DNA from 2 places in the Streptomyces sp. NPDC055287 genome. Region 1 is predicted to be linked to the other one. Evidence: riboswitches for the same ligand, from Rfam matches in the RefSeq annotation. Region 1 holds a riboswitch; the other holds the start of a gene.
What was found. A riboswitch is a leader RNA that binds a small molecule or an ion and turns the genes downstream of it on or off. The one in region 1 is predicted to bind cobalamin.

Region 1 (7,040 bases):
CGTCGACGCCGACCGGCGCCCGGCACAACAACGACCCTTCCCGGACGGCGCAGCTCCGGGTACCCCCGCAGCTGCGGACCGGCGGGTCGCGCATACGGGCGAAGAAGCCGCTGCCGCGATACGACTACGAGCACTACAGCCGGCTCGCCGGACCGCTGACCCAGCCCGACCCGGCCAAGCCGTACACCGTGCAGTACCGCTCCCTGCTCTCGCAGGAGCCGCACCGTATCCGCGCGGCCATGCTGCTGTGCGCCGCGCCGCTGCTGTCGCTGGGGCTGTTCGTCTGGCTGATGCAGCCCGAACACTGGACCGAGCGCGACCCCAACCTCAAGAACGACACGCTGCTGATCCTCGACATCGTCATGCTGGTCTCGATCGGTCTGATCGAGCTCTTCCGCACGATGAACGTCCTGTCGAACGCGCACGCGACCCTGGTCGCCCGCGACCCCGTCCCCGTCGTGCCCGAGACCGGTACCCGGGTCGCCTTCCTCACCTCCTTCGTGCCCGGCAAGGAGCCGCTGGAGATGGTGACGAAGACGCTTGAGGCGGCGGTCAAGATCCGCCACCGCGGCCTGATGCACGTATGGCTCCTGGACGAGGGCAACGACCCGGCGGTCAGGGAGGTCTGCGAGCGCCTCGGCGTGCACCACTTCTCCCGCAAGGGCGTCGCGAAGTGGAACCAGGCCAAGGGCCCGCACCGGGCCAAGACCAAGCACGGCAACTACAACGCCTGGCTCGACGCCCACGGCGACGACTACGACTTCTTCGCCTCCGTCGACACCGACCACGTGCCGCTGCCCAACTACCTGGAGCGGATGCTCGGCTACTTCCGCGACCCGAACATCGGCTTCGTCATCGGGCCGCAGGTGTACGGCAACTACGACACCTTCGTCACCAAGGCCGCCGAGTCGCAGCAGTTCCTGTTCCACGCCCTGATCCAGCGCGCGGGCAACCGCTACGGCGCCCCCATGTTCGTCGGCACCTCCAACGCCGTACGCATCAGGGCGCTCAAGCAGATCGGCGGCCTGTACGACTCGATCACCGAGGACATGGCGACGGGCTTCGAGATCCACCGTGCCACGAACCCGGCCACCGGCAAGAAGTGGCGCTCGGTCTACACGCCCGACGTGCTGGCCGTCGGCGAGGGGCCGACCGCCTGGACCGACTTCTTCACCCAGCAGCTGCGCTGGTCTCGCGGTACGTACGAGACGATCCTCAAGCAGTACTGGAGGGGCTACGGCTCGCTGCCCGCGGGCAAGCTCTTCAACTACACGATGATGATCATCTTCTACCCGATGTCCGCCATGAACTGGATCCTCGCGGCCCTCAGCTGCGCGCTCTTCCTGGGAATGGGTGCCTCGGGTGTGCAGATCGACCCGGCGATCTGGATGATGCTGTACGGCAACGCCTCCGCACTCCAGATCGGCCTCTACATCTGGAACCGCCGTCACAACGTGTCGCCGCACGAGCCCGAGGGCTCCGGCGGCCTGGCCGGCATGGTGATGTCGGCACTCTCCGCACCGATCTACGCGCGCTCGCTCATGGACGCCGTACTGCGCCGCAAGTCCGGCTTCGTGGTGACGCCCAAGGGCGACTCCTCCAGCCCCGACACGCTCTTCGGCACCTTCCGTATCCACCTGTTCTTCATCCTGGTCTTCGGCGGATCCCTCGGCTCCTCCTTCTTCTTCGGCCACAACCACCCCGCGATGATCACCTGGGCCACGCTCGCCCTGCTGATCACGGCGGCGCCGATCTTCGCCTGGCGCTGGTCCATGCGCGAGGAGAAGAAGAAAAAGAAGGCGCGGGGCAAGCACGGGGCTCCCCCGCCGCCGAGCCAGTCAGAGCCGCCGGCCGGTCCCCCGCCCGAGGCTCACCTGCCTCAGCAGAAGCCCACCTGGGCCGCTTCCGACCAGACCATGCAGATCGCCCTTGGGGGACGTAAGAAATGAACTACCGTCCGAGCCGCCGCACCCGCCGCCTGGCGATAACGGGTGTGGTGGTGCTCGCTCTGGCGGGGATGAACGGGCCCGCGCTCTACCGCTTCGGCTCGGAGCAGTACCACGACTACAAGATCAACCGGCCCGAGTACAAGGCGGAGAACGGCCACTGGGACTTCCTCGACGTCCCGTCCGAGTTCCGGATCAACACGATCCACGCCGCACTGCTGCACACCGGGAAGGTGCTGCTGATCGCGGGCTCGGGCAACAACCAGAAGAACTTCGACGCCAAGAAGTTCCAGTCGGTGCTGTGGGACCCGAAGACGAACGCGTACAAGATGATCCCGACGCCCAAGGACATGTTCTGCGCCGGGCACACCCAGCTGCCCGACGGAAAGCTGCTGGTGGCGGGCGGTACGAAGCGGTACGAGAAGCTCGAGGGTGACGTCACCAAGGCCGGCGGCCTGATGATCGTCCACAACGAGGACCCGGACGCTCCCAAGACGCTCCCCGCGGGCACGATCTTCACGGGCAAGAAGAACGGCAAGACGTACGTCTCCAAGGACCCGGTCCTCGTGGAGAAGGCCAAGAAGGTCTTCGACAAGAGGACCGGCCGCTTCCTGCGCACCGAGGCCGGCCTCGGCCGGATCTACGTCGAGGCCAAGGCGTCCGGCAAGAAGTACGAGTCCGGCACCGAGGACAACTACCGGGTCCACGGCCTGACGGGCACCGACGCCAAGAACGTGTACGGCATCGCGCAGAAGCTCGCCCTGGACAAGAAGGACTTCCAGGGCATCAAGGAGGCCTACGAGTTCGATCCGGTCGCGGAGAAGTACATCACCGTCGACCCGATGAACGAGGCCCGCTGGTACCCGACGCTCACCCCGCTGGAGGACGGCAAGGTCCTGTCGCTGTCCGGCCTGGACGAGATCGGCCAGATCGTCCCCGGCAAGGACGAGATCTACGACCCCGTCACAAAGAAGTGGGAGTACACCGGAGTCATCCGGAAGTTCCCGACGTACCCCGCGATCTTCCTGATGAACAACGGCAAGCTCTTCTACTCGGGCTCCAACGCCGGGTACGGGCCCGCCGACGAGGGCCGCGAGCCGGGCGTCTGGGACCTGAAGACCAACAAGTTCAAGAAGATCCCCGGCCTCAGCGACCCGGACCGGATGGAGACCTCCGCGACTGTGCGGCTGCCTCCCGCCCAGGACGAGAAGTTCATGGTCATCGGCGGCGGCGGGGTCGGCGAGTCCGAGAAGTCCAGCGAGAAGTCACGCCTCGTCGACCTCAAGGAGCCGAACCCGCGCTTCAAGGACGGCGACTCGCTCGACCAGGGCACCCGCTACCCGAGCGCGTCCCTGATGCCCGACGACACCGTCCTGATCACCGGCGGATCGAACGACTACCGCGGGCGCGGCGGCTCGGACATCCTCCAGGCGCGGCTGTACGACGCCAAGACCGGCACGTACCGCCGGGTGGCCGACCCGGCGGTCGGACGCAACTACCACTCGGGCTCGCTGCTGCTGCCGGACGGGCGGGTCATGATCTTCGGATCCGACTCGCTGTACTCCGACAAGGCCAACACCCGGCCCGGCGTCTTCGAACAGCGCATCGAGATCTACACGCCGCCGTACCTCTTCCAGGACGCGCGGCCGAAGCTCACCGGCGGTCCGAAGACCATCAAGCGCGGCGGTACGGCGACCTTCCAGTCGGCGCACGCCACGTCCATCAAGGACGCGAAGCTGATGCGGCCCAGCGCCGTCACCCATGTCACCGACGTCGACCAGCGCACGGTCGCGCTGGATCTGAAGAAGACGAAGGACGGCATCTCGGTCACCGTGCCGAAGAACCGGGCGCTGGTCCCGTCCGGCTACTACATGCTGTTCGTGACGGACGATCAGGGCACGCCGTCCGAGGGCGTCTGGATCGAGGTCCCGTAGTCCGACGGGTGTGCGACGAGGGGGCCGCCCGATGCCGGGCGGCCCCCTCGTCGCGTTTCGTCGCGAGCGTCGTTACTTCGCGTTGCGGGCCAGTTCGAGCGCGTACTCCTCGTACCACTCGCCGGCCTTCGGGCCGCCCTTGCAGTCGCCGTCCGACTCACCGGGACGCTTGATCCACAGGAAGGCGTCGACCAGCTCGTCGCCGGTCTTGGTCGTCGGCTTCTCACCGAGCGCGCGGCCCGGCGGGTTGCACCAGTTCTCCTCGGGGGCGCCCCCGGTGTACGGACCCTTGCCGTTGCGGCTGGTGTCGATGACGAAGGGCTTGTTGCCCACCTTCGCCGACAGCTTCTTGCCGAACTCCTTGCTGACCGCGGTGGTCTGGAAGTTGGATACGTTCACCGAGAAGCCGTCCGCGTCCGCGATGCCCGCCCACTGGAGCGGCTCGAACAGCGAGTCGGGGGACTTCCAGCCCGCGTTGCCCGCGTCCAGGTACACCTTGACCTTCGGCTGCTGCTTGAGGCGCTTGATGGCGCCCTTGAGAAGGTCGTACCGCTCCTCGTGGAACTCGTCGGGCGTGCAGCCGTCGACCAGGTGCAGCACTGCGTCCGGCTCCAGTATCACGGTGGCCGGGCGGTCGCCGATGCCCTTGGCCACCTGGTCGGCCCAGGCCCGGTAGGCGTTGCCGTCGGCGGCGCCGCCCTTCGAGAACTGGCCGCAGTCACGGTGCGGGATGTTGTAGAGGACGAGCAGCGCGTCACGGTCGGCCTTCTCGGCCGCCTCGGTGTACCCCTTCGCCTGCGCCTCGGCGTTCTCCGGGCCGATCCACTCGGCGGTCGGCTGCTCGGCGATCTTCCTGATGAGCGTGGCCTTCTCGTCCTCGCCCTTCTTGGCGAGCGCCCCGGCCTGCTTGGCGGCGTTTCCTTCCGGATTGACCCAGTACGGATCGCTGCCCTTCGGCTGCTGCTTCACCGGCGGCAGGCTCGACTTGTCGCCTCCGTCACCGCCGGAGGAGGAGCACCCCGCCAAAAGCAGCGCGGCCCCCACAGCCCCCACCGCGGCCACCCGGACACCCTTGCGCCTACGGCCGCTGTAACTGCCGTACATCCACTCCCCCTTGGCTGCGCTCAACGATGCGCTGAAGATTTGCTGAGGACCCCCCGGCCCCTCCCCGGACACATCCGGTCGAAACCATCCTGACACACCGGCCGGGGGCGGGGGGCGTGCGGGCAATGGCCTGTTGACAGTGCTCAGCCGGGCTGGGACTCTCCGTGAGACAACTCCACACACATCGAGGCGACGGTGGACAGGAACCCGGTGCGAACCCGGGACGGTCCCGCCACTGTGACCGTGCGAGCGCCCAAGGCGCTCCCGTACGGAAGTCAGGAACTGACCCGTCGTCCTCCTGAATTGGGGCGTGGAAACCCCAGAAGGAGGCTCACCGGTATGTCTCTGCACACTGCGCAGCACACCGACACCGCGGCGGTCGCTTCCGCCACGACCACCACCCGCGACTGGCTGATCATGGCCGCGGCGGCGATCATCGCCGTGATCGCGCTCTACGCGGTCTTCATGGACAACGGCACGGTCGTCTCCGCGACGGGCGACTACCTGCACGAGTTCTCGCACGACGGCCGGCACCTTTTCGGTGCCCCTTGCCACTGATCGGGGCCGTACGCACCATGTCGACACCTGTACTCCCCCTGCTCGGACGCGGTCTCGCGGCGGGCGGGGCGGCCGGTCTTGCCACCGGCCTCTTCTCCCTGCTTCTCGCCGAGCCCCTGATGGACCGTGCGATCCGCCTCGAAGAGGCACGCTCCGCCGCCACGGAGCACTCGCACGACGCCGCCGCCACAGCGGTCCAGCACCACGAGGAACTGTTCTCCCGCTCCACCCAGCACTTCGGGCTGGTCGTCACGGCGGTCGTCGCGGGCCTCGCACTGGGCGCTCTCTTCGCCCTCGCGTACTCCTTGGTGCACCGTCGTACGGGCCTCGGTGAACGGCCGTGGCCCCGCGCCCTGGCCTTCGGCGCGGCCGCGTTCGTGGCCGTCTCGCTGCTGCCGGGCCTGCGTTACCCGGCCAACCCGCCGGGCGTCGGCGACTCAGGCACCGTCGCCAACCGCCAGGCTCTGTGGCTGGCCGCCGTCGTGATCGGCATCCTCGGCATGGTGCTGGCGTGGCAGATGTACGTACGCCTCGCGGACCGGTCGCTTCCGGTGCGCCAGGTCGCGGTTGCCGTCACGGCGGTCGCCACGCTGGCGGTGCTCTTCGCACTGCCGGGCAACCCGGACGAGGTCCCGGTCGCGGCGACGCTGCTGTGGGACTTCCGTGTGCTGTCTCTGGCGTCGCACGCGGTGCTGTGGGCGGTGTTCGCGGGGGTCTTCGGAGCCCTGGGCCTGCGCGCGGCGGCCCGTACGGCTCCGGCCGCCGAGCCGGTGACGGCGTAAGGACGGCTCCCCGGCTCCCCGGCGGACGACCGCTCAGTCCCGGCCCGCGTGCGTCAGGTAGGCCGAGACCACGACGTTCGCCGTATAGGTGCGGGCCTTCTTGTCGTACGTGCCCCCGCAGGTGATCAGGCGCAGTTCCGCCCGGTCGCTCTCGCGGGGGCCGTACACCTTCTGAGGGTCGAAGCGTTCGCGCGTGAAGACCTGGATGTCGTCGATGGTGAACTCCAGGCTCTCGCCGCCGGCACCCGTCACCCTGACCTTCTCGCCGGGGCGCGCTGCGCTCAGGCTGTAGAAGACGGCCGGTCTGCTCTCGGTGTCGACATGGCCGACGAGCAGGGCGACACCCGCGTCACCCGGCCTGGTCCCGCCCCCGTACCAGGCGACCTTCGACGACTGGTGGTACGGCGGCGGATCGACGGCGCCGGAGTTGTCCAGCCCGCGGGGGACTACAGGGGCCGTGATGCCCAGGGACGGCACGGTGACGTGCTGCGGCGCCGCGCCGTCGACCGGCGCGTGCGCGGGAGGCAGCGGCTCTCCCAGCGGGCGGCCGACAGCGGCCACGTCTCCGGTGGTCGGCGCGGAGCTGCCGCCGGGTCCGTCGGTCATCTCCCGGCCCCACAGCCACAGCCCGAGCAGCAGCACGGCCCAGGCGACGCCGGTCAGCAGCCTTCCGCCGCCACTGGCCGGGCGGTCCTCGGCGGACATGTCAGTCCGCG
Region 2 (7,040 bases), on a different contig from region 1:
ACTACGAGGACCAGCTCGCCTCGGAGAAGAAGTGCGGCCACCTGGGCGGTAAGGTCCTCGTCCCCACCGCCCAGCACATCCGCACCCTCAACGCCGCCCGGCTCGCCGCCGACATCGCCGATGTGCCGACCCTGATCGTCGCCCGTACGGACGCGCTCGCCGCGAGCCTGCTGACCAGCGACGTCGACGAGCGCGACGCCCAGTTCGTCACGGGCGAACGCACCGCGGAGGGCTTCTACCGCGTCCAGAACGGCATGGCCCCGGTCATCGCGCGCGGCCTGGCCTACGCCCCGTACGCCGATCTGACCTGGGTGGAGACCGGCACCCCGGACCTGGCCCAGGCGCGGGAGTTCGCCGAGGCGATCCACGCCGAGCACCCGGACCAGATGCTGGCGTACAACTGCTCGCCGTCCTTCAACTGGAAGGCCGCGCTGGACGACGACCAGATCGCCAAGTTCCAGCGCGAGCTGGGCGCCATGGGCTACCGCTTCCAGTTCATCACCCTGGCCGGTTTCCACGCTCTCAACCACGGCATGTTCGACCTCGCACGCGGCTATGCCGAGCACGGCATGACCGCCTATGTCGACCTCCAGGAGCGCGAGTTCGCCGCGCAGGCGCAGGGCTTCACCGCGGTCAAGCACCAGCGCGAGGTAGGCACAGGCTACTTCGACCTGGTCTCCACCGCCGTCAACCCGGCCTCCTCGACCACGGCACTGTCCGGCTCCACCGAGGAAGAGCAGTTCCACTGAGCACTCCCTGACCAGCCCGCTCGTCGGCCCGAGTTCCGGTGAGGCCGGACGACCGTCTCGTCCGGCCCTCGCCCCTCCCCCTCAGGAGACCCGCTTGTCCACCCACGCACTGACCCACCGTGTCCAGGTCCTCGGGGCGCCGGCTGACCGCTACGAGGAGATCCTCACCCCCGAGGCCCTGGACTTCATCGGACGTCTGGCCGCGGCTTTCGCGGACAGGCGTCTGGACCTCTTCAAAGAGCGGCGGCGCCTGTCGGCCCACCTGATCTCAGGCAGGCCACTGGACTTCTCCCGCGCCACCTCACCCGTCCGCGACGATCCCGACTGGCGCGTCGCGCCGCCCGCCCCCGGGCTGACCGACCGCCGAGTGGAGATCACCGGCCCGCCCGAGCGCCGGATGACCATCAACGCCCTCAACTCCGGCGCGTCGGTGTGGATGGCCGACTTCGAGGACGCCACCGCACCCACCTGGGACAACATCGTCGGCGGCCAGCTGAACCTGCTCGATGCTTGTCAGCGCCGCCTCGACTTCACCTCCCCCGAGGGCAAGGAATACCTGCTCGGTGACCGGCTTGCGACCATCGTGGTCCGTCCACGCGGCTGGCACCTCGTCGAGGAGCACCTGGAGCTCGACGGCCACCCCGTCCCCGCCTCCCTCGTCGACTTCGGCCTGTACTTCTTCCACTGCGCCCAGCGCCAGATCGACGCCGGCCACGGCCCGTACTTCTACCTCCCCAAGCTCGAGAACCACCACGAAGCCCGCCTGTGGAACGACATCTTCGTCCTCGCACAGGAACTGCTCGGCATCCCCCGCGGCACCATCCGCGCCACCGTCCTCATCGAAACGATCACCGCCGCCTTCGAGATGGAGGAGATCCTCTACGAGCTCCGCGAACACAGCTCCGGCCTCAACGCCGGCCGCTGGGACTACCTCTTCAGCCTGATCAAGACGTTCGGCCACCGCACCGACTTTCTGCTGCCCGACCGTGCCAAGGTGACCATGACCGCCCCCTTCATGCGCGCCTACACCGAACTGCTGGTGCGCACCTGCCACCAGCGCGGCGCCCACGCCATCGGCGGCATGGCGGCCCACGTCCCCAGCAAGGACCCACAGGCCAACGAAGCGGCCCTCGCCAAGGTCCGGCTCGACAAGGAACGCGAGGCCGAGCACGGCTTCGACGGCTCGTGGGTGGCCCATCCCGGCCTCGTCCCCGTCTGCCGCCAGGTCTTCGACGGCGTACTCGGCGACCGGCCGCACCAGATCGAACGCACCCGCGACGACGTCGACGTCCGGGCCTCCGACCTGCTGTCGGTACGCCGCATCAGTGCCCCGCCCACCGAGGAAGGCGTGCGCTCCGACATCGCCGTCGCACTGCGCTACTTCGACGCCTGGCTGCGCGGCCACGGCGCGGTCGCCCTGTACGGACTGATGGAGGACGCGGCCACCGCCGAGATCGCCCGCTGCCAGGTCTGGCAGTGGCTGCGCCACGGCGCCGTGGACCGCGACACGGTGACCAGGATCCTCGACGACGAGACGGCCGCCCTGGCCGAGGAGGACCCGGCGGCGCTCGTCACCCAGGCCCGCGAGATCTTCGTACGCACCGCTCTCGGCCCCGACCTGCCCGAGTTCTTCACCACCGACGCCTACGCCCGCCACCTCGTGCGGCGCGGAACGGAGCAGGCATGACCACCACCGGTATCCAGCGCGTGGGCGTCGTCGGCGGTGGACAGATGGGGGCCGGGATCGCCGAGATCTGCGCCCGTGCCGGGCTCGACACGGTCGTCTGCGAGGCGGATGCCACGGCGGCGCGCGCAGCGCGGGAACGTGTGGCGGTCTCCCTCGAACGCGCTGTCCAGCGCGGCAAACTCGACCGTACCTCCGCCGAGGATGCCCTTGACCGGATCGTCTTCACGGGCAGCCTCGACGACCTGGCCGACCGACAGCTCGTCGTCGAGGCCGTCGTCGAGAACACGGACGCGAAGACCGAGATCTTCGCCGCCCTCGACAAGGTCGTCGAGGACCCGGAGGCGATCCTCGCCACCAACACGTCGTCGATCCCGGTCATGCGCCTGGGCATGGCCACCCACCGTGCGGACCGCGTCCTGGGCCTGCATTTCTTCAACCCGGTGCCTGTCCTGCCCCTGGTGGAAGTAGTGGCTTCCCTCCACACCGCGCCCGAGACGGTCACAGCCATCGAGGAGTTCGCCCGCGACACCCTCGGCAAGACCCCGATCCGCTCCCAGGACCGGGCCGGCTTCGTCGTCAACGCCCTGCTCATCCCGTACCTCCTCTCGGCGGTCCGCATGGCCGAGTCCGGCTTCGCCACCGCAGCAGACGTGGACGCGGGCATGGAACTCGGCTGCGCCCACCCCATGGGCCCGCTCAGGCTCGCCGACCTCATCGGCCTCGACACCGTCGCCGCCATCGCCCAGTCGCTGTACGACGAATTCAAGGAACCGCTGTACGCTCCGCCGCCGCTGCTGCAGCGCATGGTCGAGGCAGGACTGCTCGGACGGAAGACCGGGCGGGGATTCCACCCGTACGACCGGGGCTGAGGGGCCCTGGTTGCCGCCGGGGCCGAGGGGCCCGGGCTGCTGTGGAGGCGGGCGCGGAGCGAGGACTGAGGTCGCTCCGCGCCCTGCCGCGTTTTCCGTTCGCGAGGGCGCCGGGAACCGGGCGAGTGTCACATCTCACCGTCCGACATGTGAACAGTGCAGCACCGGAGTTGAGCCCAGCGCCTAGGTTGGCAGGTGCAGCTGGTTCGCCCTGTCCGCCAGGCAGGCGCGTCGCAAGAGGGAACCCGGTGGGAATCCGGGACTGCCCCGCAGCGGTGAGCGGGAACGACCGCCGTCATACGCACTGGACCCGGCCGGGTCTGGGAAGCGACGGCCAGTAGGTGTCTGCCCCTGGCAGATGGGCCCGCGAGTCCGAAGACCTGCCACTGCCCGTGCGCGAACGCGCGCGGAGATCTCGGTGACCTCGTGGGCGGGTCGGCGTACATATCAGGCGTGCACACGCATCGACACAGCGACGCGGTCCGCCCGGTCTGCCATCCCTTCGCGTCCTACGAACCGTCCCCGGGGTCTCTCGGAGAGACACTCGCGAAGGAGAGTTCCGTGACAGCCAAGCCCGCAGCCGCAGCAGCCAGGGCCACCGTGTACGGCTACCCCCGCCAAGGACCCAACCGGGAACTGAAGAAGGCCATCGAGGGGTACTGGAACGGCCGCATCACCGCCGACGCCCTACGGGAGACCGCTGCCGGTCTGCGCCGCACCAACTGGCAGCAGCTGGCCGACGCCGGCCTCGACGAAGTGCCGACCGGCGACTTCTCGTACTACGACCACGTCCTGGACACCACCGTCATGGTCGGCGCCATCCCTGCCCGCCACCGCGCCCACGCCCATGAAGACCCGCTCGACGGCTACTTCGCCATGGCTCGCGGCACCCAGGACGTCGCGCCGCTGGAGATGACCAAGTGGTTCGACACCAACTACCACTACCTGGTCCCCGAACTCGGCCCCGACACCGTCTTCTGCGCCGACTCCACCCAGCAGGTCACCGAACTGGCCGAGGCCCTCAGCCTCGGCCACACCGCACGCTCTGTCCTCGTCGGACCGGTCACCTACCTGCTGCTCGCCAAACCCGCGCCCGGCGTCGCGGCGGACTTCCAGCCACTGACCCTTCTCGACCGGCTGCTGCCGGTGTACGCCGAGGTACTGGCCGACCTGCGGGCCGCCGGTGCCGAGTGGGTCCAGCTGGATGAGCCCGCGCTCGTCCAGGACCGCACACCGGCCGAGCTGAACGCCGCCGCCCGCGCCTACCGGGACCTGGGCGCGCTCACCGACCGGCCCAAGCTCCTCGTCGCCTCCTACTTCGACCGGCTCGGCGAAGCACTCCCCGTCCTGGCCAAGGCCCCCGTCGACGGCCTCGCCCTCGACTTCACCGGGCCCGCCGCCGCGAACCTCGACGACCTCGCCGCCGTCGGCGGCCTGCCCGGCAAACGCCTCGTCGCAGGCGTCGTCGACGGCCGCAACGTCTGGATCAACGACCTGGAAAAGTCGCTGTCCACCCTCGGCACCCTCCTCGGCCTCGCCGACCGTGTGGACGTGGCCGCCTCCTGCTCCCTGCTCCACGTCCCCCTCGACGCGACGGCCGAACGCGACGTGGACCCGCAGATCGCCCGTTGGCTCGCCTTCGCCCGCCAGAAGACCACCGAGATCACCACGCTCGCCCGCGGCCTCACCGAGGGCACCGACACCATCGCCGCACAGCTCGCGGCCAACCGCGCCGACCTGGCCTCCCGCGCCGGATCCGCCCTCACGAATGCCCCCGCCGTACGCGCCCGGGCCGCAGCCGTCACCGACGCCGACGCCCGCCGCTCCCAGCCCTACCCGGAGCGAGCGGCCGCCCAGCACGCCCACCTGCGCCTGCCCCTGCTACCGACCACCACCATCGGCTCCTTCCCGCAGACCACCGAACTGCGCACCGCCCGCGCCTCCCTGCGCGCCGGCCGCCTCGACGCCACCGGATACGAGCAGCGCGTCGAGACAGAGATCCAGAAGGTCGTCGCCTTCCAGGAGAAGACCGGCATCGACGTCCTCGTGCACGGCGAGCCCGAACGCAACGACATGGTCCAGTACTTTGCCGAGCAGCTGACGGGGTACCTCGCCACCCAGTACGGCTGGGTCCAGTCCTACGGCACCCGCTACGTCCGCCCGCCGGTCCTCGCCGGGGACATCTCCCGCCCCGAGCCGATGACGGTCCGCTGGAGCCGATACGCCCAGTCGCTCACCGACCGACCGGTCAAGGGCATGCTCACCGGCCCGGTCACCATGCTCGCCTGGTCCTTCGTCCGCGACGACCAGCCGCTCGCCGACACTGCCCGCCAGGTCGCCCTCGCACTGCGCGACGAGGTGAACGACCTGGAAACCAACGGCCTTTCGGTGATCCAGGTGGACGAACCCGCCCTGCGCGAGACCCTGCCGCTCCGCGCCGCCGACCGCCCCGCCTACCTGGCCTGGGCAACTGAGGCGTTCCGCCTGACCACCAGCGGGGTGCGCCCGGACATCCAGATCCACACCCACATGTGCTACGCCGAGTTCGGCGACATCCTCCAAGCCATCGAGGACCTCGACGCCGACGTCATCAGCCTGGAAGCCGCCCGCTCCCACATGCAGGTGGCAGGCGAACTCGCCAGGGCCGGCTACCCGCGCGAGGCGGGGCCCGGTGTCTACGACATCCACTCCCCGCGCGTCCCGAGTACCGGCGAGGCGGCCGCCCTGCTCCGCAAGGGGCTGGAGGCCATCCCGCCGGAGCGGCTGTGGGTCAATCCCGACTGCGGCTTGAAGACCCGCGGCTGGCCCGAGGTCCGTACCTCCCTCGAGAACCTGGTCGCCGCGGCCAGGGAGGTCCGCTCCTCGCTTCCCTCCGGCTCCTCCTGAGCCAGACGTGTTGAGGGCTCCCATGTCCGGCACGGCGGCATTGCCGGGCATGGGGCCCGGGTCGCGGTTCGATCGTTTTGGCTTCCACTCGGTCGGCCTCGGTGGGTTCGTGACGGAGGGCGAGAAGCAGGTCGAAGGCTTCCGGCACACGGTTCAGCGCGCCTTCTCGCGCGATCGTCCCGTCCTTCTCCAGCCCTCTCCCGCTCATGTGGTCAGTGTGCCTCGTGCCTTCGCTAGAAGGCGTAGCGGATCCGCAGCCACGGCGCGTGCGCCGCGACGAGGCGGCGCACGGTTTCCACCGCGGCCGCCTTCTCCCCGTTGCGGTAGCGCACGTTCCAGCTTCCGTTCTCGGAGCGCTTGGGCTGCTGGAGGTCCGGGCGCCACAGCAGGTCCTCGGCCCGCGGGTGCCAAGCGAGGTTGACGTCGTGCAGATCCCGGTTGTGGGTCAGCAAGATGACCTCGGCGGCCGCCTGCTCCTTGACCCGCGACGGCAGAACGTCGTCCATACGGCGCAGCAGCTCGGCCCACGCGCTCTCCCAGCCCGGCCGGATGACCACGGGCGAGAGATTGAAGTGCACCTCGTACCCGGCGTCGAAGAAGTCGGCCGCCGCGTCGATGCGCTGGTCGACGGGGCTGGTCCGGATGTCGAGCAGCCGTGAGTCGTCCGTAGGCATCACGGAGAAGCGGACGCGGGTGCGACCCCGGGGGTCCAGGTGCAGCAAATCCGGGTTGACGAACTTGGTGGCGAAGGACGCCATGGCGGTCGGCCACTTCCGGAAGGCGTGCACCAGATCGGCGGTGTTGTCGCTGATCAGGGCGTCGACCGAACAGTCGCCGTTCTCCCCGATG

Region 2: it holds a riboswitch for cobalamin, as region 1 does, so the genes downstream of both, metE (5-methyltetrahydropteroyltriglutamate--homocysteine S-methyltransferase) here and ACWIHY_RS12570 (CbtB domain-containing protein) in region 1, are expected to answer to the same signal.

What each region holds. Positions count from the first base shown of each region.
Region 1 is NZ_JBSHNE010000006.1:171,293-178,332, forward strand. It holds gene ACWIHY_RS12555 (glycosyltransferase family 2 protein) at 1-1,949, shown strand, start outside; gene ACWIHY_RS12560 (galactose oxidase-like domain-containing protein) at 1,946-3,880, shown strand; gene ACWIHY_RS12565 (glycoside hydrolase family 6 protein) at 3,953-4,984, opposite strand; cobalamin riboswitch at 5,121-5,289, shown strand; gene ACWIHY_RS12570 (CbtB domain-containing protein) at 5,324-5,542, shown strand; gene ACWIHY_RS12575 (CbtA family protein) at 5,560-6,324, shown strand; gene ACWIHY_RS12580 (class F sortase) at 6,358-7,029, opposite strand; gene ACWIHY_RS12585 (hypothetical protein) at 7,031-7,040, opposite strand, start outside.
Region 2 is NZ_JBSHNE010000023.1:26,602-33,641, forward strand. It holds gene aceA (isocitrate lyase) at 1-749, shown strand, start outside; gene aceB (malate synthase A) at 844-2,436, shown strand; gene ACWIHY_RS28050 (3-hydroxybutyryl-CoA dehydrogenase) at 2,433-3,305, shown strand; cobalamin riboswitch at 3,490-3,707, shown strand; gene metE (5-methyltetrahydropteroyltriglutamate--homocysteine S-methyltransferase) at 3,867-6,191, shown strand; gene ACWIHY_RS28060 (spore photoproduct lyase family protein) at 6,425-7,040, opposite strand, start outside.